Regions from separate parts of the Streptomyces sp. HUAS TT11 genome, predicted to be linked through region 1. Evidence: riboswitches for the same ligand, from Rfam matches in the RefSeq annotation. Region 1 holds a riboswitch; each other region holds the start of a gene.
The links. Region 1 has a riboswitch for cobalamin ahead of ACSHXN_RS31000 (cobalamin biosynthesis protein). Riboswitches for the same ligand answer to the same signal wherever they lie in the genome.
Positions count from the first base shown of each region.

Region 1 (5,872 bases):
CCGACCGGACCACCGCCCAGGATGTGCAGACCGTCCCTGATCTGGACGTCCTTGATCTCGCACAGATAGCCGTCGATGTGCATGACGAACGCGTCGAAGGCGTCGTCGTCCGGCTGGTCGTCCACGTGCAGGTCGTGGTGCAGCTCGGCGGCCTTGACGAGGGTCCAGATCTGTGCGCGCACCGCGGGCGCCTTGGTCGGGTCCAGGTCGGAGACCAGCGCGTACTCGTCGAGGAGCTGCTCCAGCTTCGCCAGGTCGCCATAGGTGTCGGCGCGTGCCATCGGCGGTACGAGGTGATCGACGACCGTGGCGTGCCCGCGCCGTTTGGCCTGGGTGCCCTCGCCGGGGTCGTTGACGATGAAGGGGTAGATCAGCGGGAGGTCGCCGAGGACGGCGTCCGGTGCGCAGCCCCGGCTCAGTCCGAGGCCCTTGCCCGGCAGCCACTCCATCGTGCCGTGCTTGCCCATGTGCACGATGGCGTCGGCCCGGAAGGTGTTCTCCAGCCACCGGTAGGCCGCCATGTAGTGGTGCGAGGGCGGCATGTCGGGGTCGTGGTAGATCGCGATGGGGTTCTCGCCGAAGCCGCGGGGCGGCTGGATCAGCACGACGACGTTGCCGAAGCGGAGCGAGGCGAGCACGATGTCGTCCCCGTCGACGTACAGACCGCCCGGCGGCTCCCCCCAGGCCTCCACCATCGCGTTCCTGAGCTCCGGGTCCAGCGTGTCGAACCACGCCCGGTAGTCGGCGAGCGGCACCCGCGCGGGCGCGGACGCCAACTGCTCCTCGGTCAGCCACTCGACGTCGTGGCCGCCGGCTTCGATGAGCCGGTGGATGAGCTCGTCGCCGCCCGCGGGGTACTCGGTCAGCCCGTATCCCGCGTCCCGGAGCGCGTCCAGGACCCGTACCGCCGAAGCAGGGGTGTCGAGACCGACCGCGTTGCCGACCCTCGAGTGCTTGGTCGGGTAGGCGGTGAAGACGAGCGCGAGCCTCTTCTCCGCGTTCGGCTTGTGCTTCAGCAGGGCGTGGCGCACGGCGATCCCGGCGACGCGCGCGGACCGCTCCGGGTCGGCCACGTACACCGGGACGTCGTCCGGGCCCTGCTCCTTGAAGGAGAACGGGACCGTGACGAGACGGCCGTCGAACTCCGGGATGGCCACCAGCATCGCCGCGTCCATGGGGGTGAGTGCCGCGTCGGACGCGTCCCAGGCGGACCGCGACGAGGTGAGGCAGAGACCCTGCAGCACCGGGACGTCCAGGTCGGCGAGCGCGCCGACGTCCCACGACTCCTCCTCCCCACCCGCCGACGCGTGCGAGGCGTGCGTGCCGCCCGCGGCGAGGACGGTGGCGACGAGCGTGTCGGCCTTCGAGAGCATCGCGTACAGCGCGGGGTCGGCGCCGCGCAGGGAACCGCAGTACACGGGGAGGGCGTTGGCGCCCCGTTCCTCGATCGCGTCGCACAGGGTGTCCACGAAGGCGGTGTTGCCGCTGAGTTCATGGGCCCGGTAGAAGAGCACGCCCACGGTGGGGCGCCCCTCGACGAACGCCCGTTCCCCGTGGATGCCGTACTCGGGCATCTTCTGCGGCTCCGCGAAACCCTCGCCGGTCAGCAGCACGGTGTCGGACAGGAAGCGCGCCAGCTCGGTGAGGTTGGCGGGTCCGCCCTCGACGAGGTAGCGCAGGGCCTCCGCCACGACACCCGCGGGCACCGACGATTCGGCCATCAACTCGGCGTCCGGCACCGCCTCCCCGCCGAGCAGCACGGTCGGGACACCGGCGGACCTGAGGGCGGCGAGCCCGTCCTCCCAGGCGCGCTTTCCGCCCAGCAGCCGGACGACGGCGATGTCCGCGCCCGCGATCAGCGCACCGAGCTCCTCGGCGACGTCCACGCGGGTCGGGTTGCCGATCCGGTACGGCGCACCGGAGGCACGCGCCGCCAGGAGATCGGTGTCGGCGGTCGACAACAACAACACTGTGCTCATGCGGGCGCTCCCGGTGGAATGAAAGGCAGTCCTTGCGGCGCGCCCGACTCGATGAGCCGCCGGAGCGCGTCCGTGTCCGCGTGCTGTTCGATCAGATCGCCGAGCCGGTCGAGCTGCTCCTCGCGCAGCGCGGCGAACGACGTGCCGGGGGCCGGCACGAAACGGCGGCCCGCGGCGGCCGCCACCTCGCGCAGGAACGCCCGTCGGAAGCCGTCCGACTCGAGGGAGCCGTGCCAGTGGGTGCCCCACACCGCCCCGACCCGGCAGCCGTCCAGGAAGGGTTCTCCGCCGGTCACCTCGGCGACCCCGTGGTGGATCTCGTAGCCCTGCACCGGCTCGCCGAGGGCCCTTCCGGCGGGCCTCGTCAGGGTCTTCTCGCGGGCGAACCGCACCCTGACGGGCAGGATCCCGAGTCCGTCGACCCGGCCCCGGCGGCTCTCCACCTCGTCCTCGATGTGTTCGCCGAGGATCTGGAAGCCGCCGCAGATGCCGAGCGTCGGGCGTCCCTCGGCCGCCCTGTGGACGAGCGCGTCGGCGAGACCGCGTGCGCGCAGCCAGTCGAGGGCCCGGACGGTGCCGCGTGTGCCCGGGACCACCACCAGGTCCGCGTCGGCCAGTTCCTCCGGCCGGTCCACGAACCGGACGACGACCCCGGGTTCGGCGGCGAGGGCGTCCACGTCGGTGAAGTTGGACATGAGGGGGACGGCGCAGACGGCGACGCGCAGTATGTCCTCACCGACGGGGGCCGAGACCTCCGACTCGCGCACGGTGCCCCGCAGGGACACCCGCAGCCCGTCCTCCTCGTCGATCCCGAGTCCGTGCCGGAAGGGCAGGACTCCGTACGTCCGGCGCCCGGTGAGGCCGTGCAGCATGTCCAGCCCCGGCTCCAGCAGAGAGACATCGCCGCGGAACTTGTTCACGAGGAAACCGGCGACGAGTTCCTGGTCCTCGCGCGAGAGCAGGGCGACCGTACCGAAGAACGAGGCGAACACTCCGCCGCGGTCGATGTCGCCCACGACGAGCACGGGCAGGCGCGCGCCCCGCGCGATCCCCATGTTGACGATGTCGGTCCGCCGCAGATTGATCTCGGCGGGACTGCCGGCCCCCTCACAGATCACCGCGTCATATGTGCCCCGCAACTCGGCGAGACAGTCGAGGACGGTGCCGAGGAGGCGCTGCTGCCGCCCTCCGTGGTACCCGCGCGCGCTCAGTTCGCCGACCGGTTTGCCCAGCAGCACGACCTGACTGCTCTGCTCGCCCCCGGGCTTGAGCAGGACGGGGTTCATCAGCGCGGTCGGTTCGATGCGGCACGCCTGGGCCTGCATGGCCTGTGCCCGGCCGATCTCGGCGCCTTCCCGGGTCACGAAGGAGTTGAGCGACATGTTCTGCGCCTTGAAGGGCGCGACCTTGACGCCCTGGCGTACGAGCCAGCGGCAGATTCCGGCGGTCACCACGCTCTTGCCGGCGTCGGAGGTGGTTCCGGCGACGAGCAGTCCGCCGTTCATGACGTAGGTCCCTTCGCGAGAAGTCTTCGGCCGAGCAGCCGCCCGGCGACGGTGACGCCGAGCGCGAGCGCGGAGACACGACGGGAGAGCCGTACGGCCCGCTCGACGTCGTCGACGCGGACCGTGCGTCCCGTACCGTTCAGCACCGGCCGGTGCTCGACCCGTCCCCCGTAGGACAGCGTCCCGCCCAGCCGCACCCCGAGGGCGCCGGCGAACGATGCCTCCACGGGACCGGCGTTGGGGCTCGGGTGCCGGGCGGCGTCCGCGCGCCAGGCGCGCACGGCTCCCCGCGGATCCGGACCCGAGGCCGCCGCGAGGGCGGCGGTGAGGCGTGCGCCCGGCCATCCCGCGAGATCGTCGAGGCGGGCCGAGGCCCATCCGTAGTGCAGATGGCGGGGGGACCTGTGACCGACCATGGCGTCGAGGGTGTTGACGGCCCGGAAGCCGACGAGCCCGGGCACGCTGCCCACCGCGCCCCACACCAGCGCGCCCACCACGGCGTCCGAGGTGTTCTCGGCGACGGACTCGACCACGGCCCGGGCGATCCCGTCGGCGTCCAGCGCCTGCGGATCGCGCCCGCACAGACGGGGCAGCCGGGCCCGGGCGGCCTCGACGTCACCCGCTTCCAGGGCACGCCCGACGGCGCGGGCCTCCCGGGCGAGCGAGGTCCCCCCGACGACCGTCCAGGTGGTGGCGGCGGTCAGGGCGACGGAGGCGGCGGGGGACCGGCGTACGGCCGCGGCGGCGAGAGCCGCGAGCGAGACGGCGCCCCCCACGCACAGGGCGGTGTGCAGCGCGCCCCACCCGCGGTGGTCGCGCCACAGCACCCGTTCCACGGCGCCGGCGGCCCGCCCGAACACGGCGACCGGATGTCCGCGGCGTGGATCGCCGAAGAGGTGGTCACCGAGGAGGCCGGCGGCGGCGCCGTACGCGAAGTGGCGATCGGCACCCACCGGCTCAGCCGACCGCGGGGCAGGGCAGGATCCGGTTGCTGAACCTCGAACGGCAGCCGCGCATGGCGATATGTCCTCACTCAGGGTGTCCACGCCCTGGTTCGACGAGATCGGCGGCGAGAGTTCCTGGCTCCCGGGGTTTCCTCCCCGGTGACAGTGGCGGGACCGCGCCGGATTCGCACCGGCTTCCTCTCCTGCCGCCGTATTGGCCCCGGCAGTCCACCACGCCCCCGGAACACCCGTCAACCTGCTCTTGACCTGCGAAGCTGCGGTGTGCGGAGGCCCACACCGCTGAAATATCGTCAGCCACCCGAATCGGCGCCTTCTGTGCTCTTTCCGGGCGGGGAACCTGGGAAGACTAGGGAACGGCAGAACAAGCGGATACGGCACGAAGAACGCGGAGAGCGCCGACGAGCGGCAGCGGGTGATGCGTCGCGGGGAGACGAACCCGTTGCGGCCGGGCCTCGGTTGTCTGCGGCAGCGGCGGTGGCTCGGCGCTGCGGGGGCGTTGCGCCGGGGAAGCCGGGCCGGTGCGCTGACGGGTGGGACGGAGGGGGCCGGTGTGATCGGCAGGGCGGCGCGGTTCTGGCGCAAGAGCAGTTACTCGGGCGACGACAACAACGACTGTGTCGAGGTCGCCGTGGAGGGGGCGCGCATTCTGGTGCGTGACTCGAAACGGCGCACCGGCCCGGTGCTCGTCTTTCGCCGTACCGCCTGGTGTGGTTTGCTGGCTGGACTCGAGGACCCGGCGGTGGACGGTTTCTGACAGTCCGTCCGAAGGACGGGAGGGACCCACATGGGGGACAGGGCCAGGGAAGCATCGGCGCGTGCGGGAGGTCCCCACACTCCACGGAACGTGCTGTCGGCGGCGGCCCCGCTGGCACTCTTCTCCCTCACCACGGGGGTGTTCGCGGTGGGCGTCGGTGCGCTCGCCGCACTGCTCGTGCCGGGGTCCCTGGCACGGGCCCTGGTCTGGCTGGTGGTGACGATCGCCGTGGCGTCCTGTGCGGGTCTGTGGTGGGGCCTCACCCCGGTCCCGGAGCGTCTCCGCGCTCTCGACCGGGCCGTGGCGACGGTTCGTCCACGGGGTTCGGAATCCCGCTGATCCCGGGGAGGCGCGCCGCTGCCGAGCGGCGGCGCAGGGCCCGGCCGACGCCCGCCGCGAGAGCGGTGACGACCGCAGCCCCCAGCACCCCCAGCACGGATGTGGTCAGGGGGGACGGGACCCCCTGACCGAGGCCGGCGGCCACCCGGGCCGACAGGGCGACGGTGAACAGCAGCACGCTGCCGCACGCCGTGCCCAGCAGCAGACGGGTCACCCCTCCCGCGCCCCCGTCGCGGTCGCGGGAGCCGGCCGCCGCGGTCACGGTGCCCGTCTCCCCCGCGGGGGCGGGCTCAGGTGGGGTCTGCGGCGGATCGCCCGCCGCCGCGAAGC
Region 1 covers NZ_CP196184.1:6,939,257-6,945,128, forward strand. The annotation lists gene cobN (cobaltochelatase subunit CobN) at 1-1,979, opposite strand, end outside; gene ACSHXN_RS30995 (cobyric acid synthase) at 1,976-3,484, opposite strand; gene ACSHXN_RS31000 (cobalamin biosynthesis protein) at 3,481-4,437, opposite strand; cobalamin riboswitch at 4,536-4,676, opposite strand; gene ACSHXN_RS31005 (DUF397 domain-containing protein) at 5,000-5,203, shown strand; gene ACSHXN_RS31010 (hypothetical protein) at 5,463-5,872, opposite strand, start outside.

Region 2 (5,872 bases), 560 kb from region 1:
TGGGACAGCGGATCCTGCCCCACCGTGCCCACCACATCGGCGAGTTCACGCGGCTTGTGGGTCCGGGTGTCGCGCCCGGCCACGGTGACACGGCCGCGCAGGGTGCCGCCGGTGAAATGCGGCACCAGTCCGCTCACCGCGCCCAGCACCGTGGACTTGCCGACCCCGGACGGGCCGACCAGCAGCGTCAGTTCACCCTCCGGGACCTCGAAGTCGACGCCCTCGACGGCGGGTTCGGCTGCCCCGTCGTACCTCACGGAGACATCCTCGAAGCGGATCACGCGGACTCCTCGGGTGCGGGGGTGACGAACGCGGGCAGCAGACCGACCAGCACGGCCGCGGCGGGCAGCAGGGGCAGCGCCGGAGCGGCCAGCGGGACGACACCGGGGTGCAGGGCCGCGGGGTCCAGGGCGGCGGCGACGGCCAGCACCGCCGCCGCCACGATCCCGGAACCGGCGACCAGCCACGCCCGTGCGCCCCAGACGTCCGGCCGGTAGCGCGTGCGCGGCGAGCGCCGGCCGCCGAGCCGGAGGCCGGCGACGGCGGCGGCGACGCCCACGAGCAGGACGGGAAGACCGTAGACGCCCCCTTCGGCCGTCAGCAGTCCGTACGTTCCCGCGCAGACGCCGAGGAGGCCGCCCAGGGTGAGGGCGGCGGTGGTGCGCCGGACGGCGGGGGGTACGTCGGCGGTGCGGCCGAAGCCGCGGGCGTCCATCGCGGCGGCGAGGGCGACCGAGCGTTCCAGTGCGCCTTCCAGGACGGGCAGTCCGACCTGGAGCAGTCCGCGCAGGCCCCGGTCGGGCCGGCCGCGCAGCCGGCGCGCCGCGCGCAGGCGCCGGACGTCGGCGACGAGGTGCGGGGCGAAGGTGAGGGCCACGACGACCGCCACGCCCGTCTCGTACAGGGCGCCCGGGAGCGCCTTGAGCAGCCGGGCCGGATTCGCCAGCGCGTTGGCGGCGCCGACGCAGATGAGCAGGGTGGCCAGTTTGAGGCCGTCGTACAGGGCGAAGACAAGGCCTTCGGCGGTGACCCGGCCGCCGATGCGGATGCCCTGGGCCCAGTGCGGCAGGGGGACTTCGGGCAGGGTCAGGACGGTGTGGGTGCCGGGGACGGGCGAGCCGAGGACCACGGCGAAGACCAGACGGATGACGAGGACCGCGAGGGCGAGTCTGGCGAAGGCCGCGTAGGAGCGGGACCACGGATCCCGTGTGCGGCGGGCCGCGACGACGTACGAGGACACGGCGACGAGGAGGGCCAGCACCAGTGGGTTGGTGGTACGGGTGGCCGCGACGGCGAGCCCCAGTGACCACAGCCACCAGGCGCCCGGGTGGACGGCCGGTCGGCCGCGACCGGTCGGGGGCGCCATCGTCAGCTCCTGCGGCGGCGTGCCTGCCACAGCGCCGCCGCACCCAGGACGACCACGGCGGCGACGCCCGCGAACACGCCCACCGACGGGCCGTGGTGGGGCTCGTCCTCGGTCCGCGCGGGGTGCTTCTCCGCCGCCACCTGCTCCCCGCACCCCTGCCGCGGATAGCCCGCTATCGCGCACAGCAGGGCGTTCGTGTCGTAGCGGAGGGGCCCCGCGACCGCGGCCAGGGCGTCCGCCGTCGTCGCGTCCCCGGGTATGCGGGCGCAGGCGGTGCGCGCGGCGGGCGGGGTCTGGCCCGAACCGGCGTCCGAGGGCGTACCGAAGTCGATGACGAGCGCCACCCGCTTCTGGCCCGACCGTGCGGGCGTCCCGTCGCAGACGGCGTCGAAGTCCGCGGCCCCACGCGGTGCGGTGGCGTCCGCGGAGTCCTCGCTGACGGCGAAGCGGAAGCCCTGGACGTCACCGTCGGCCGGTCGGGCGGTCGAGGGGCCCTGGGTGGCGTAGGTCCAGTGGCCGCCGTCGCGCTCCCAGAAGGACCAGTAACGGTACCCGGCGGCCTGCGCCTGCCCGGCGGCCCCCAGCAGCAGGAGCAGGGGGGCCAGGAGCAGGGCGCAGACGCGTCGGCTCACGGCTGGCGCCTCCCGCCCCGGGAGGTGTACAGGATGCCGCCGGCGGTCAGGGCGAGCAGACAGGCGCCGACGATCCAGGCGACGCGGAGGGCACCCTCGTCCTTGTCGGACTTCGCCGCGTCCTCGGAGCCGTGCGGCCGGGAGCCCTTGGCGTCGGGGACCGAGGCGGGGGCCGGTCCGGTCGCGTCCATGAGCCGGACCAGGTCCTGGCCGCCGAAGTGGCGCGGGTCGGAGCCCGCCGCGTTCGCGGCGAGGATCAGCTGGGCGTACGCGGCCGGTCCGCTCTGCTTCGCCCACTGCGCGTAGTGGGTCTCCAGCCAGCGCAGCGCATCGGCCGCCCGGTCGCCCTGGCCGACGGTGGCGAGCGCGACGACCGCGTCCGCCGTGTTGCCGTAGTCGGGTTGCGGCTTGGCGCCGGGCAGCTCCTGGGTGAGGTGCTTGTCCTTGGCCAGTGACTTGCGGAGGTAGGCGGCGGCGTTGTGTGCGGCCTGTTCCGGATCGTCGGCGTTCCCGCAGACCAGGGGTGTGCCGTCGGGCTTGGCGTCGTCCCCGGCCAGCCCCTTGCCGAGCGCGCCGAGCACGGCCGCCGCCGTCGCGTCCGCGTTGGCCGCCAACGCGCCCTTCTTGTCCGGCTGGTAGGCGAAGGCACCCGCCCCGTCTCCGTCGCAGGGCAGCGCGAGCCTCAGCAGCGCGTCGTAGGGAGACCTGCCGCTCTTGCGGGCGTCCTGCGGGTTCCCGCCCGCGGCGGCGAGGGCGCCGATGACCACGGACGTGGAGTTCGCGTCGCTGGCCCCGCCCGGCGTGTATCCCCAGCCGCCGTCCCCGTTCTGCACGGACTTCAGCCAGGTGACCGCCTTGCCGGTGGCGGCGTCGTGGCCCCCGAGTGCGGCGAGCGCCTGGACGGCGGCGGCCGTGCTGTTGGTGTCGACCATGAGTTCGGCGGCGCAGGACCCGGCGGGGTCGGCGCGGAAGGCCGCGAACGCGCCGTTCGCGCACTGCTGTCCGGTCAGCCAGTCCACCGCCGCGATCGCGGGCTTGACGCCCACGGTGCCCTGGGCGAGGAGGGTCAGCGACTGGCGCCAGACGCCGTCGTACGTCGGGTCCGTGCGGCCGTACAGACCGTCGGGTATCACCGGGGACGGCGACGCGGACGGGGACGGTCCTGCGGCGACGGCGGGCGTGGCCGTGCCGATCACGGCGACCGCTGCCAGAGCCGCGGCGCTGCGGCGGAGGTTCATGTGCCTCTCCCTGCGGGGAGCCGGGCAGCACGGAACACTCCGGGCGGCTCGGCTCCGTAGACCTCGACGGTGCCGCACATCGGCGGGCCGCCGGTGTGCGTGAGCCGGTCACGAACCGTGCGGGGCGATCCGGCTCGCCACGTGTGTGGCTCACGGTTGCGGGTCAGCGCCGGAATTCCACCGGCTTCCCCCCGTACGGGTGCGAGAACGACCCGGCTACTGTACCCGCCGGTAGGAGGGGAGCCGAGAGCCCCCTGCGAGCGGACCGGGCGCCGGGACCGTGCGGGTCCGTCGCGGACGGGGCCCGTTCCCGCGGACGGGGAGATCGCGCGGGTGCCGCGGCGCCGGCGGGAGGGCCGGGGCGACGCGGCGGCCGAGGCCGTGGTGACGGCCCACGTCCGTGGCCACGGCTCCTCCCGCGCCCGGCGTACGGACGGCGACCCGCGGCGACCTCGTGACGGAGAGACTGTCCGGGCCGGCGAGGCTGGAGGCGATGCTCCAGGGGCGCCTCGGCCCGTAGGAGGCCGGGGAGTTGCCGGCCCGGCTGCTGCGCGACCTGCATGCGCTGCCCTCCCGCGACTCGTCGGACCCGGCCGTCCGCGTCCTCCACCTCGACCTGCACCCACTGAGCATGAGCATGACCGCCGAAGGGTCGAAGGTCATGGACCGGGCGACCGCCGAGGAGGGCGCCCCGGGGCTCGACCGGGGCATGCCCGCGGTGGTCCTCGCGCAGGTGTCCGTGGTCGGTGAACCCCGGGTGGAGGGCGTGCGTGCGCCCCCGGCGGGGCAGCGGGGCGCCTCGGTCCTGACCGGGGAGGGCCTGACGGAGGCTCTGCGCCGCCGGGCGGAGAACCCGACCATGAGCGAGCGCGAGGTCGAACTTCTCGGCGGGGCCGAGGCGTTGATCCGACGGACGGCGTCGGGGACCGCCTGGCGGGGGAGCCGGCGCGTGGGGCCGCCGAAGGGCAGGTGCAGGGTGCGGGAGGTGAGCAGCCAGATGCCGTCCGCCCTGCCGAAGGTGTCCTGGTAGTGGCCCACTTGGGTCGGGGGACCCGCCGGGACCATGCCGCCCTCGTACCCGTCGACGCGGTACGTCGTGAAGTACGACGTGGCGGCGGCCTCGTCCGGGGACGTCACCGTGACGAGGACGTTGGACATCACGCGGCGTGAGAGCCGGTCGGCGGGACGCCCGCCGAAGTGGCGGCGCAGCGCGTTTCGGCCCCGCACGGTCCTGTCGCCCGCCGGCCACCGCCGGACGCCGTCCTCCGTGAACAGCTCGGCCACGGAGGCGGGTGCGCCGAGGTCGAGCCGGTGGACGAAGTCGAGGACGAGGCGCTCGCAGGCGCGTTCGGCGAGGAGTCGCTCCCAGGGATCCATACTGCTTGGTATCAGCGGCGGGACGCGGGGTGCGAGTGCTTTCACACCGCCACGTACGTCACCGGATCGCTCGCCGTCACCGCCTCCGCCCGGCCCGTCTTCACCAGCCGGCGCACGTGCGCCTCGGCCTCGGAGACCGCGATGTGGCGTGAACCGTACGGGATTTCCTCCCAGGGGCGGTTCCACTCCATGCGCTCGGCGAGCTGCCAGGGGGTCAGCGGGGTGCCGAGGAGCGCGAGGAGGTCGGTCAGCCGCTTCTCGTGGTGGGTCAGCAACTCCCGGACACGGGCGGGCGCGTCGGGGAAGGTGTGCTGATGGGCCGGGAGCACCTCGGCGGGTGCGAGGCGCCCGATGCGTTCGAGGGAGTCGAGGTAGTCGCCGAGGGGGTCCCCCCGGTCGACCGGGGCCGAGACCGTGGAGGGGTCGGTCGACGTGGCGCCCTCCGGGTCCTCGTAGAGGCCGATGTGCGGGGTGATCTCGGGGAGCAGATGGTCTCCGGAGAACAGACGGCCGCGGCCGGGCAGCCCGGCGGGATGCTCCTCCTCCAGGTGCAGGCACACATGACCGGGTGTGTGTCCCGGGGTCCAGATCGCGCGCAGCCGGCGGCCGGGGAGGTCGAGGAGGTCACCGGGGACGATCTCGCGGTCGGGCAGCGCGGGGGAGAAGCCGGGCAGGCTGCCGCGGGCTCGCGCGGCGCGCAGGGGTGCCAGATGCTCCTCGGGGGCGCCGGCCGCCGCCAGCTTGGCCTCCATATACGTGAACCAGCGCTCGGGGCGGGTCTCGCGGGTCCTGCGGACGATCGCGGAGTCCGCCGCGTGCATCGCGATCCACGCCCCCGACGCCTCGCGGACCCGCCCGCACAGACCGTGGTGGTCGGGGTGGTGATGGGTGACCACCACTCCCGTGATCTCCGCGATCGTTGTGCCGCAGGCCGTCAGCCCCTCGACGAGCGCGTCCCAGGAGTCCGGATCGTCCCAGCCCGTGTCGATCAGGACCGGACCGCGGTCGGTGTCGACGACGTACACCAGCGTGTGGCCGAGGGGATTGTCAGGGATCGGGACCCTGATCGACCGTACGCCCCCGCCGTGATCGGCCGTCCGAGCCATGGATTCCCCAATCGCCGCCCTCCGGCCACTATAACTAGAACACGTTTCGAAGGTAGCCCCGGTCACCTTCCAGGCCCCGTGTCCCGCCCGTGGACTACGCCGACCGGACCTGGTATCAGTTTCGATATCTGATGCATCGTCAGAAGACACCCC
Region 2 covers NZ_CP196184.1:6,375,141-6,381,012, forward strand. The annotation lists gene ACSHXN_RS28440 (ABC transporter ATP-binding protein) at 1-281, opposite strand, end outside; gene ACSHXN_RS28445 (energy-coupling factor transporter transmembrane component T) at 278-1,366, opposite strand; gene ACSHXN_RS28450 (SCO2322 family protein) at 1,369-1,998, opposite strand; gene ACSHXN_RS28455 (prenyltransferase/squalene oxidase repeat-containing protein) at 1,995-3,236, opposite strand; cobalamin riboswitch at 3,338-3,467, opposite strand; partial or broken gene ACSHXN_RS28460 (nuclear transport factor 2 family protein) at 4,173-4,613, opposite strand; gene ACSHXN_RS28465 (MBL fold metallo-hydrolase) at 4,655-5,719, opposite strand.
Region 2: it holds a riboswitch for cobalamin, as region 1 does, so the genes downstream of both, ACSHXN_RS28455 (prenyltransferase/squalene oxidase repeat-containing protein) here and ACSHXN_RS31000 (cobalamin biosynthesis protein) in region 1, are expected to answer to the same signal.

Region 3 (5,872 bases), 3.6 Mb from region 1:
CCTTCGTCCTGAAGGCGGTCAAGGCCCCCGAGGGCACCGACGAGACCGTGCCGGGGGACTACACGGCGGACGCGGGCGACCCGGGCGTCGAGTCGGAGCTGCCGCCGGCGACCGCGGGGACGACCCACTGACCGGCACACGGGAGACCTCCCGGGGGCGGGGCCACGGCCCCGTGCGGTTCCGCCCCTGAGGCACCTCCGGTCATGTACGACCCGCGACGGGCCGCCGACAGCAGAAATGCGGCGGCCCGTCGTCGTGCCCGTCGGGCACACTCGGCCCATGGACATCCTGATCCGGCAGGCCACCCCCGACGAGTACGGCGTCCTCGGCGAGATCACCGCCCAGGCCTATCTCCAGGACGGCCTCCTCGACTTCGGCGAGAGCGACTCCTACCTCGGGGAGCTCAGGGACGTCGCGAAGCGGGCGGCCGCCGCCGAGGTGCTGGTGGCCGTGGCGGACGGGGAGGTGCTGGGCGGGGTCACCTTCGTGCCGGCCGGCGGCACCATGGCCGACATCTCCCGGCCCGGGGAGGCCGAGATACGGATGCTCGCGGTCGCCCGCGCGGCGCGCGGGCTCGGCGCCGGCGAGTCCCTGGTCCGCGCGTGCGTCGACCGCGCCCGCGCCGCGGAGGGCTGCGACCGGATCGTTCTGTCCACCCAAGCCGTGATGCACGCCGCCCACCGCATCTACGAACGTCTGGGCTTCGTTCGCACGCCCGAGCGGGACTGGAATCCCTTCCCCCACCTCGACGACATCACTCTTCTCGCCTACGAGTTGACGCTCTGAAACGAGCGCGACACAACATCTGGGGGTGACACCCCCGTCCGGCACAAGATGTATGCTCATGCTCGCTGTCGCCGCAGGGGAATCCGGTGCGAATCCGGAACTGTCCCGCAACGGTGTACTTGTGCATGTCCGTCCTCCCGACGGGCGCGTACAAGCGTCAGTCCGAGGACCTGCCGACAGTGCGCCCGACCGATCCGGCCCGGGCGCCTGACGTCCGGGCCTCGTGGAATGGGCCGGTGGACGCGACGCCCCGTGCGCTCGTGAGCTGCCCCCTGCCCTCCGCCAGGCCCCCGTGCCGAGCGAGGGAGAGCCCCACGTGACCATCGCGCCAGCCGATCCGGCTTCAGCGACACCGTCCACGCCCCCGGTGGTGACCGACGGTCCCGGTGCCGCGCTGCTGCGGACCCTGACCGAGCTGACCGCCGACCTCCCCGACGCCGACCCCGGACGGGTGGCCGCCGCCGCGCTGCGCGGCCGGTCCGCCCGCAAGGACGCCGAGATCGTCGCGGAGCTTCGCGAGTTGGCCACGGAGGCGGCCGCCGGCCTGATCTCCGAGGACCCCGCCTACTCCAGACTGGCCGCCCGGCTGCTGACGATCGGCATCCGTGCCGAGGCCGCGTCCCAGGGCGTCACGTCCTTCACCGGATCCATCGCGGTGGGGCACCGGGAAGGGCTCGTCGCCGACCGCACCGCCGAGTTCGTGCTGCTGCACGCCGAACGCCTCGACGCGCTCGTCGACCCGGGCGCCGACGACCGCTTCGGCTACTTCGGCCTGCGCACCCTGCACAGCCGCTACCTCCTGCGGCACCCGATCACCCGCAAGGTCATCGAGACCCCCCAGCACTTCATGCTCCGTGTCGCCTCCGGTCTCGCCGAGGACGTCACGACCCGCTCGGCGGACGAGGTCGCCGCGCTCTACGCGCTCATGAGCCGCCTCGACTACCTGCCCTCCTCCCCCACGCTCTTCAACTCCGGCACGCGACACCCGCAGATGTCGTCCTGCTACCTCCTCGACTCGCCGAAGGACGAGCTGGACTCCCTCTACGACCGCTACCACCAGGTCGCCCGCCTGTCGAAGCACGCCGGCGGCATCGGCCTGTCGTACTCGCGCATCCGCTCCCGCGGTTCCCTCATCCGGGGCACCAACGGGCACTCCAACGGAATCGTCCCGTTCCTGAAGACCCTCGACGCCTCCGTCGCCGCCGTGAACCAGGGGGGCCGTCGCAAGGGCGCCGCCGCCGTCTACCTGGAGACCTGGCACTCCGACATCGAGGAGTTCCTGGAGCTGCGCGACAACACCGGCGAGGACGCCCGCCGCACGCACAACCTCAACCTCGCGCACTGGGTCCCCGACGAGTTCATGCGCCGGGTCGACGCCGACGGGCAGTGGTCGCTGTTCTCCCCGTCGGACGTGCCGGAGCTGGTGGACCTGTGGGGCGCGGAGTTCGACGCCGCCTACCGCAGGGCCGAGGCCGCCGGCCTCGCGAAGAAGACCATGCCCGCCCGGGACCTGTACGGCCGCATGATGCGCACCCTCGCGCAGACCGGCAACGGCTGGATGACCTTCAAGGACGCCGCCAACCGCACCGCCAACCAGACGGCCGAGCCGGGCCACGTCGTCCACTCCTCCAACCTCTGCACGGAGATCCTGGAGGTCACGGACGACGGGGAGACGGCGGTCTGCAACCTGGGCTCCGTCAACCTCGGCGCCTTCGTCGACCGGGCGAACGGCGATCTGGACTGGGAGCGGCTGGACGCCACCGTCCGCACCGCCGTCACCTTCCTCGACCGGGTCGTCGACATCAACTTCTACCCGACCGAGCAGGCCGGCCGCTCCAACGCCAAGTGGCGTCCCGTCGGCCTCGGTGTCATGGGTCTGCAGGACGTCTTCTTCCAGCTGCGCCTGCCCTTCGACTCCCCGGAGGCCAGGGCCCTCTCCACCCGGATCGCCGAGCGCATCATGCTCGCCGCCTACGAGGCCTCCGCCGACCTCGCCGAGCGCAGCGGCCCGCTGCCCGCGTGGGAGAAGACCCGCACCGCGCGCGGCGTGCTGCACCCCGACCACTTCGGCGTCGAGCCGACCTGGCCGGAGCGCTGGGCGGCCCTGCGGGAGCGCATCGCCGCCGTCGGCATGCGCAACTCCCTGCTCCTGGCCATCGCGCCGACCGCCACCATCGCCTCCATCGCGGGCGTGTACGAGTGCATCGAGCCGCAGGTCTCCAATCTCTTCAAGCGCGAGACGCTGTCCGGCGAGTTCCTCCAGGTCAACTCGTACCTGGTGAAGGACCTCAAGGAGCTGGGCGTCTGGGACGCCCGCACCCGTGAGGCGCTGCGCGACTCGAACGGCTCGGTGCAGGACTTCGCCTGGATTCCCGAGGACGTGCGCGGGCTGTACCGCACGGCGTGGGAGATCCCGCAGCGCGGCCTGATCGACATGGCCGCCGCCCGGACCCCGTTCCTCGACCAGGCCCAGTCCCTGAACCTCTTCATGGAGACGCCGACCATCGGCAAGCTCTCCTCGATGTACGCGTATGCGTGGAAGCAGGGCCTGAAGACGACGTACTACCTGCGCTCGCGTCCCGCGACCCGCATCGCCCGTGCCGCCCAGGCGCGCCTGGCCATCCCCGTCCAGCAGGTCGCCGACCTCGACGCCGTCGCCTGCTCCCTCGAAAACCCCGAGTCCTGCGAGGCCTGCCAGTAATGCCGACCCGATTCCAGAACCTGCTCGACCCCGGCTTCGAGCTGACTCTGCGCCCGATGCGCTACCCCGACTTCTACGAGCGGTACCGCGACGCCATCAAGAACACCTGGACCGTGGAGGAGGTCGACCTCCATTCGGACGTCGCGGACCTCGCGAAGCTCACACCGGCCGAGCAGCACCTGATCGGCCGTCTGGTCGCCTTCTTCGCGACGGGCGACTCGATCGTGGCGAACAACCTGGTGCTGACGCTCTACAAGCACATCAACTCCCCCGAGGCGCGCCTGTATCTGAGCAGGCAGCTCTTCGAGGAGGCGGTGCACGTCCAGTTCTATCTGACGCTGCTGGACACCTATCTGCCCGATCCGGAGGACCGGAACGCGGCGTTCGCGGCGGTCGAGAACATCCCCTCCATCCGCGAGAAGGCCGGGTTCTGCTTCAAGTGGATGGACTCGGTCGAGCAGATCGACCGGCTGGAGAGCAAGGCGGACCGCCGGCGCTTCCTGCTCAACCTGATCTGCTTCGCCGCGTGCATCGAGGGGCTGTTCTTCTACGGCGCCTTCGCCTACGTCTACTGGTTCAGAAGCCGCGGCCTGCTGCACGGCCTGGCCACGGGCACCAACTGGGTGTTCCGCGACGAGACGATGCACATGTCCTTCGCCTTCGACGTCGTGGACACCGTCCGCAAGGAGGAGCCGGACCTCTTCGACGGCGAGCTCGAGCGGCAGGTCACCGACATGCTGCGGGAGGCCGTCGAGGCCGAGCTGCAGTTCGCGCGCGACCTGTGCGGTGACGGCCTCCCCGGCATGAACACCGACTCGATGCGGCAGTACCTGGAGTGCGTCGCCGATCAGCGCCTCACGCGCCTCGGCTTCGCCCCCGTGTACGGCTCCGAGAACCCCTTCTCCTTCATGGAGCTCCAGGGGGTTCAGGAGCTGACCAACTTCTTCGAGCGGCGTCCCTCGGCGTACCAGGTGGCGGTCGAGGGCACCGTCGACCTCGACGAGGACTTCTGAGTCCGCTCCCTCTCCTGTCGCTCCCCGGCCTCCTGGGCCTCCCTGATCTGCCGGTCGACGCGCCGGTCGTGCGCGGCGCCGATCAGTGACGGGAGGACCAGGAGGACCAGGGCCGAGAGGACGACGACCATGCCGGTCAGTGCTTGCGTCTGGTTCGTGTTCATGTACAACACTGTCCCGCCATACGGTACTTACCGTCAGTGGCAGGCCTGCCGTACACCCTCGAATTACTGCCACTTCCGAGGCACACTGGTCGCATGCTGAAGAACGTGGCCGCCGTCCTGCTCGACGGCGTGCACCCCTTCGAACTGGGCGTCGTGTGCGAGGTGTTCGGCATCGACCGCAGCGACGAGGGGCTCCCGGTGTACGACTTCGCCGTGGTCTCGGCGGAGGGCCCATCACTCGGCACCCACGTGGGCGGTCTCACGGTCTCGACGCCGTACGGACTCGACCGGCTGGAGGAGGCCGACCTGATCGCGGTGCCGGCCGGCAGCGAGTACGTCACACGCGACTATCCGCCCGAGTTGCTCGACTCCCTCGTCCGGGCGGTCGAACGGGGCGCACGCGTGCTGAGCGTGTGCTCGGGGGTCTTCGCGCTGGGCGCCGCGGGGCTGCTGGACGGGCGTCGGTGCAGCGTGCACTGGCGGCAGGCCCGGGAGCTGGCCCTGCGTTGTCCGCGGGCGGTCATCGAACCGGACGTCCTCTATGTCGACGAGGACCCGGTGATCACCTCCGCCGGCACGGCGGCCGGGATCGACGCCTGTCTGCACATCGTGCGCAAGGAGCAGGGTCCCGAGGTCGCCAACAAGATCGCCCGGCGCATGGTGGTCCCGCCGCACCGCGACGGCGGCCAGGCCCAGTACATCGAGAGGCCGCTGCCCCGGTCGCAGTGCGACACGGTCGGCGGGGTGCTGGCATGGATGGCGCGCAATCTCGACAAGGAGGTGACCGTGGAGCAGCTGGCCGTTCGCGCCCATATGTCACCGCGGACCTTCGCCCGCCGCTTCCAGCAGGAGACAGGAACCACCCCGTACCGCTGGATTCTGCGCCAACGGGTTTTGCTGGCACAGGAGTTGCTGGAGGGGACCGACGAGACGATGGACACGATCGCCGACCGCACCGGCTTCGGCACGGCGGCGGCGCTGCGCCATCAGTTCGTCCGCGCCCTCGGCACCACACCGAACGCCTACCGGCGCACGTTCAGGGGCCCGCAGGCCGCCTGACCGTGCGCCGGTACGGTCACCTCGGCAGGGCCTTCAGCAACAGCCTGCGAGGGCGCAGCGTGATGCCGATGCGAGGCCGGTCGTCGGACCCGGGCGCCTGCTCGAAGCGGTAGGCGGACGCGATGGCCGCCGTGATCAGCGTGAGCTCC
Region 3 covers NZ_CP196184.1:3,382,475-3,388,346, forward strand. The annotation lists gene mctP (monocarboxylate uptake permease MctP) at 1-131, shown strand, start outside; gene ACSHXN_RS15080 (GNAT family N-acetyltransferase) at 280-786, shown strand; cobalamin riboswitch at 839-978, shown strand; gene ACSHXN_RS15085 (ribonucleoside-diphosphate reductase subunit alpha) at 1,103-3,487, shown strand; gene ACSHXN_RS15090 (ribonucleotide-diphosphate reductase subunit beta) at 3,487-4,500, shown strand; gene ACSHXN_RS15095 (hypothetical protein) at 4,413-4,664, opposite strand; gene ACSHXN_RS15100 (helix-turn-helix domain-containing protein) at 4,758-5,723, shown strand; gene ACSHXN_RS15105 (bifunctional albaflavenone monooxygenase/terpene synthase) at 5,740-5,872, opposite strand, start outside.
Region 3: it holds a riboswitch for cobalamin, as region 1 does, so the genes downstream of both, ACSHXN_RS15085 (ribonucleoside-diphosphate reductase subunit alpha) here and ACSHXN_RS31000 (cobalamin biosynthesis protein) in region 1, are expected to answer to the same signal.

Region 4 (5,872 bases), 5.1 Mb from region 1:
CACCGAGACGACGGACGAGTGATCCGTCGGTGTCCTGCCGCAGTACCCCGTCCCACGCCTCGCCCCACAGGGTCTTCACCACATGCCAGCCCGCACCGCGGAACCGGGCCTCGAGCTCCTGCACGATCTTGGAATTCGACCGGACGGGACCGTCCAGCCGCTGAAGGTTGCAGTTGACGACGAAGGTGAGGTTGTCGAGGCCCTCGCGCGCGGCGAGTTGCAGCGCGGCCGTCGACTCGGGCTCGTCCGCCTCGCCGTCGCCGAGGAAGGCCCACACATGCGAACCGGAGGTGTCCTTGATGCCCCTGCTGTGCAGGTAGCGGTTGAACCTGGCCTGGTAGACGGCCGCGAGCGGGCCCAGCCCCATCGACACGGTCGGAAACTCCCACAGCCACGGCAGGCGGCGGGGGTGCGGGTACGACGGCAGGCCGTGGCCGCCGGCCTCGCGCCGGAAGCCGTCCAACTGCTCCTCGTGGAGCCGCCCCTCCAGGAACACCCGCGCATAGATGCCGGGCGAGGCGTGGCCCTGGAGGAACAGCTGGTCCCCTGAACCGTCCTGGTCCTTGCCGTGGAAGAAGTGGTTGAACCCGATCTCGTAGAGCCAGGCCGCCGACGCGTAGGTCGAGATGTGGCCGCCCAGACCCAGCCGGGAGCCGCGGGTGACCATGGCGGCCGCGTTCCACCGGTTCAGCGCGGTGATACGGGACTCCATGTCGATGTCGCCCGGAAAGACCGGCTGGGACGAGACGGGGATGGTGTTGATGTAGTCGGACGACAGCAGCCCGGGCAGCGTCACCCCGGACCTGGCGGCGTACTCGTGCACACGCCGCAGCAGGTACACGGCACGCTCGGGCCCCGTATGCCTCATGACGGCGTCGAGGGAGGCCCGCCATTCCTCCGTCTCCTCGGCGTCACGGTCGGGCAGCTGGTCGAGCTCGCTCGTCGCGGACGAATCGGTGGGCCGGGCCGGAACACTCATTGCAGTCTTCCTGTCGAAGTGTGGGAGGGACGGTCGGACGGTGGGCACGGCGTCCCCGAGGTGTGTGCGAAGAACGGGCGGGTGCGGGTGGCCGCCCCCGCCCCCCGCGCGCCTCGGTGCCGCGCGGACCACCCAGCCGGCATGCGTCGGCTACGACACCCGCGCTCCAGTCCTGATGAGGGGCGGAGCCGGCCGCGCGCACCAGATAGGACAGACGGCACGCCGTTGTTGTGACACCGGATGCGGTCGGCTCGCCCGGGGGCCGGGACGCAGCAGCCCGCGACCGCCGGACCGTCCCACGGCGGGGGAGGCCCCATCGGTCTCGAACGTACGGGCGGCATCACCGCCGAGCGGGGGATCTTGGCAGCTCGACCTCACCGCCTGCCCGTGAACGGACATGCATAGGTGCAGGGAAACAACACGGAGGTGCAACACGGTGTCAAGCAACGACTCGACGGGTGCGGCGGGCGGCAGGCCGCGATCCGAAGTGTGGAAGACCGCGGTGACGACGCTCCAGGACGTGAAGCCGCCCTTCATCCCGGAGGACGCCTCGGGGATGACCATCCTGGTCGAATGGCCTCCTGGTGACCCGGGCACCCCTGCGCACCGCCACTCGGGGCCGGCCTTCGGGTACGTACTCGAAGGCGAGATGCGCTTCGAGCTGGAAGGCGAGCCGGAACGTGTGGTCAGGGCCGGTGAGACCTTCTGGGAACCGGGCGGCGACGTCATCCACTACCAGGACGGCAATGCCCGGACGGACGCGCGGTGCCGGTTTGTGGTGACCATGCTGTGTGCGCCCGGCCAGCCGATGCTGACGGTGGTCGACGAGGAGGAGCTGGCACAGCGGGCCCATCTGCGTGCCCCCCGCGCCGCGCACTGATCTGCGCTGTTCCGCCCAGGCAGGCGGCCTGCCACCGACACGGCCCGGCTCCGTGGCAGGGCACACCCGCGCCCTGTCGCGGTGCCGGGTGACATCGGCGTGCCGACCCGCCGGTCACTCGACGAAGTACGAGTCGTGCTCGTCGAAGAACCTCGCGCGCTCCTCGTCCGTTGCCTGTGCCAGTTGTGCGAGCCCTTCGAAGTACGCCTCACGCGGCGCCCCCGGCGTGAAGAGCAGAAGCATCTCGGCCGGGGCGTCGGAGTCGTTGCGGAAGGCATGCAGGCCGCCCTGCGGCACGTGCAGGAAATCGCCCCGCTGCGCGTCGACCCACTCGGCGCCGTCGAACAGCCGCACCGTGCCGTCGAGGATGAAGAAGGACTCCGAGATCGTCTTGTGGAAGTGGGTCCTGGGACCACCCGACCTCGCGCTCATCTCGACCCGGTACAGCCCGAACTCACCTCGCGTGGTGGTCGTGGTCGCCAGGTAGTGAATGGCGTCCTGGCCTGCGGTGCCGAGATCCGGCGGAGTGCTCGCCGGCCGGAAACGCGCGTTGATCTCGCCGTCTTCGCCCGTGTACACCTGCTCGGGGTACGACATGCACATCATCCCTTCCCTGTCGCGTCGCGACGCATTGACGGGACATGCGCGGCCCGCAGCCGTGGCCGCCGCGGGCGGGCCGCCCGGGCCCGCCCGCCGCACACCCCACAGGAGAGACCGATCAGCCCGCACATGTGTGACACCTCGACGGCCGCGGTCTCGCTGCGGCGGGGTGCCGCCGATGCCCCTCAGGCGGGGGGCTGGAGAGGCCGCCGGTATCGGCCGGCCGGCCGGAGGAACGCGGCCACCGCTGCGGCGAACTGCTCCGGACGCTCGACGTGCCCCAGATGCCCGGTCTCGGTCAGGACCACGAGCTCCGCTCCGGGCACGGCCTCGTGGATCATCCGTGCCCAACGCCGGCCGCAGATGAAGTCCGTGTCCCCGACCAGGACGAGCGTGGGCGCCGTGATGCCGGGCAGGTCCTCCCGCACGTCGAAGGGCGGGCCCTCGCCCGCCGAGGGTGCGGCGTACATGCGCAGGCCCTGGCGAGCGGGGCCGAACTCCTCCTCACGACCCCAGTAGTCGAAGAAGTAGGTGGGAGCGATGGCGCGCAGCACCGCTGTCGCGCCGTCGTCGGTCAGTCGGTCGAGCCGCGCGGTGAGCCCGGCGACGTAGGTGGCCACCTCGGGGTGCCCGGCCGCGTGGCGCCGGGCGAACCGCTCCATGTTGGCGACCGCGGACGCCCAGAACTCCTCGCCCGTCACCGGAGAGGTGTCGTAAAGGATCAGGGAGGCGACCCGCGCGGGATGGTCGAGCGCGTACCGCTGGGCGACGAACCCGCCGTGCGAGTGGCCGAGCAGGGCGACCTCGGGCTGCGCGAGGTGCTCGATCACCGCGTGCAGGAAGTGGGTGTAGGCGGCCAGGTTGTAGCCCCGCGGGTCGGGCAGCCGGCCGGACGCACCGGTACCGACGGGCTCGATGTACACCATGGTCAGGTGCCGCTCGAGCAGGGGCATGCGCAGATAGTCCCAGCCGATGCCGGGCCCCCCGGAGTGGGCGATGCACACCGGCCCCGTGCCGGCGACGTGGTAGCGCTGCTCGATGAGGGAGGACCCGTACCGTACGGCGACCGTGTGCGTGCCGGGACTCAGCGGCGATCCGGGGTCCGTCGCGGGGGAGGGAAGAGGAGTTGACTCAGGCGAGAGGTTCACAGTCACCAGATAGTGTGCCAACGGCCGCCCATTCTCAAGACACTGTGAATTGTGTTGCACCGATGCGGACTGCTTCAGGGGAGCGCGCGCTGCCGCCTCCCCGTCGAAATCCCCTGTTCAGATGGGTACTTCCCCGCGCCCGTAATGGAGCGCCGGAACGTGGTGCATCGGCTGAGCGTCACACGGTTTTGGCCGTCGGTGTGGGCTCGGACAGCAGATGGTCACATGTTTGATAGGCTGATCACAGCGTTCCGGAGGCCGATGGACACTCCCCCGTGACAGGCGTCCGGAACGCACCCCCTGCGATGAGAGCCCGCAGGTGCAGCGCCCGGGCGCCACACGATCCCCCGATGGGTGGCGCCCGGGACCGTGCGGTGTCCGGCCACGGCCCCGGGCACCGTCGCCCGCCGCGAGAGATCGTCGGCCCCGTGCGCCGATGGGCCGCCGGGGACGTTCCGCCACAGCCTCCCCAGGTGTCACGGAATCGTCCGCCGAGCGTGGAGAGGAAGATCACGCCAGGTGGATGCGGTCTTGGCCATGCCCGTGTCACGCGGTACGGTCTGTCCGATATCGACGACGGTACGACGGAAGCCGGTGGAAATCCGGCACGGTCGCGCCACTGTATGCCGGGCACCCCTGGGAGCCCGGTGAGTCAGACCCGTGGCCGTCGTCCTGTGCACCACCGAGATGGGACGCGAACTCCCAGAGGAGGCCCTGCCATGGCGCAGTCCGTCGCCCAGCCGACAGCCACCACCCCCGTCGTTCCCGCCACGCTGCCGCTGAAGGCGATAGCTCCCTGGGCGGTGTTCTTCGGCATCCTGATGCTGATCCTGCTCTACTTCGTCGGCGCCGAGCAGGGCGCCACCTCCGTGTTCAACGGCACGGACGTCCACGAGTGGGTGCACGACGCCCGCCACCTGCTCGGCTTCCCCTGCCACTGACGCGAGGGACGCCGTACCCCATGAACTCCGCAACCGTAAGGAATCTTCTCGTGCGGGGCATGCTCGCCGGCCTGGCCGCCGGCGTGCTCGCCCTCGTCGTCGCCTATTTCCTCGGCGAGCCGAACGTGGACAGTGCGATCGGCTTCGAGGACGCCCACTCCCATGAGCACGAGATGGAAGTCGTCTCCCGTTCCCTGCAGTCCACCGCCGGTCTCGCCACCGGTGTCCTGGTCTACGGGGTGGCCTTCGGCGGCATCGGGGCGCTCGCCTTCTGTTTCGCGCTGGGCCGTGCAGGCCGTTTCAGCCCCCGGGCGACCGCCCTGCTGCTGTCCGGTTGTGCGCTGCTCGCCGTGTACGTCGTTCCGTTCCTGAAGTACCCGGCGAACCCGCCGTCGGTCGGCGACCCCGACACCATCGGCAAGCGGACGACCCTGTACTTCCTGATGATGGTGCTCAGCGTGCTCCTCGCGGTCGGCGCCACCGTCCTGGGCAAGCGGCTCGCACCCTCACTGGGCACGTGGTACGCCACCGTCATGGCGGTGGCCGCGTTCGCCGTCGCGATCGGCCTGGCGTACGCCTTCCTGCCGGTCGTCAACGAGGTGCCCAAGGACTTCCCGGCCACGCTGCTGTGGCGGTTCCGGCTCTCCGCACTGGCCATGCAGATCGTCCTCTGGGGCGGATTCGGTCTGGTCTTCGGCGAGTTGGCCCAGCGGTTGCTGAACCCGAAGCCCGCGGGGGCCACGTCGGGGCGGGCGGTTCCGGCCGCTCACTGACACCGCCGGACAGCACGACAGGGCCCCGAGGCACCGCCTCGGGGCCCTGTCGTGCTGTCCGGCACCGGCGCGCACGGCAGCACGGCACTATGCGGCGTCCGGCCCCGCCAGCGTCCGGCCCAGCCGCAGGTTCCAGCGTCCGGCCCGGCCGCTGAGCTCGGTCGCCGTCAGCGGAGGGACGTCGAGGCGCCAGAACGCCGTCAGCGGCAGGTCCAGTGCCCGGACGACGGCCGCCCGTACGACCTCCGGCTCGACCACGGCGAGCGTACGGCCGGCCGTCTCCCGGGCGGTGGCCAGCCAGCGGCCGACCCGTGCGCACAGGTCCTGCACCGACTCGCCCCCGTGGGGCGCGCAGGCGGGGTCGGTCAGCCAGCGGGCCACCTCCTCCGGCTCGGTGGCCCCCAGTTCATCGAGGGTGCGGCCTCGCCAGCGACCCGCATCGAGACCGGCCAACTCCGGTGTCGCCACGCCGTCCAGGCCCAGCGCAGCGGCCGTCTCCCGGCAGCGCACGCCGGGCGAGACGAGCACACGGACCGCCGAGGGCAGCGCCC
Region 4 covers NZ_CP196184.1:1,841,978-1,847,849, reverse strand. The annotation lists gene aceE (pyruvate dehydrogenase (acetyl-transferring), homodimeric type) at 1-979, opposite strand, end outside; gene ACSHXN_RS08470 (cupin domain-containing protein) at 1,467-1,859, shown strand; gene ACSHXN_RS08465 (cupin domain-containing protein) at 1,974-2,462, opposite strand; gene ACSHXN_RS08460 (alpha/beta fold hydrolase) at 2,645-3,607, opposite strand; cobalamin riboswitch at 4,168-4,290, shown strand; gene ACSHXN_RS08455 (CbtB domain-containing protein) at 4,327-4,548, shown strand; gene ACSHXN_RS08450 (CbtA family protein) at 4,569-5,321, shown strand; gene ACSHXN_RS08445 (histidine phosphatase family protein) at 5,409-5,872, opposite strand, start outside.
Region 4: it holds a riboswitch for cobalamin, as region 1 does, so the genes downstream of both, ACSHXN_RS08455 (CbtB domain-containing protein) here and ACSHXN_RS31000 (cobalamin biosynthesis protein) in region 1, are expected to answer to the same signal.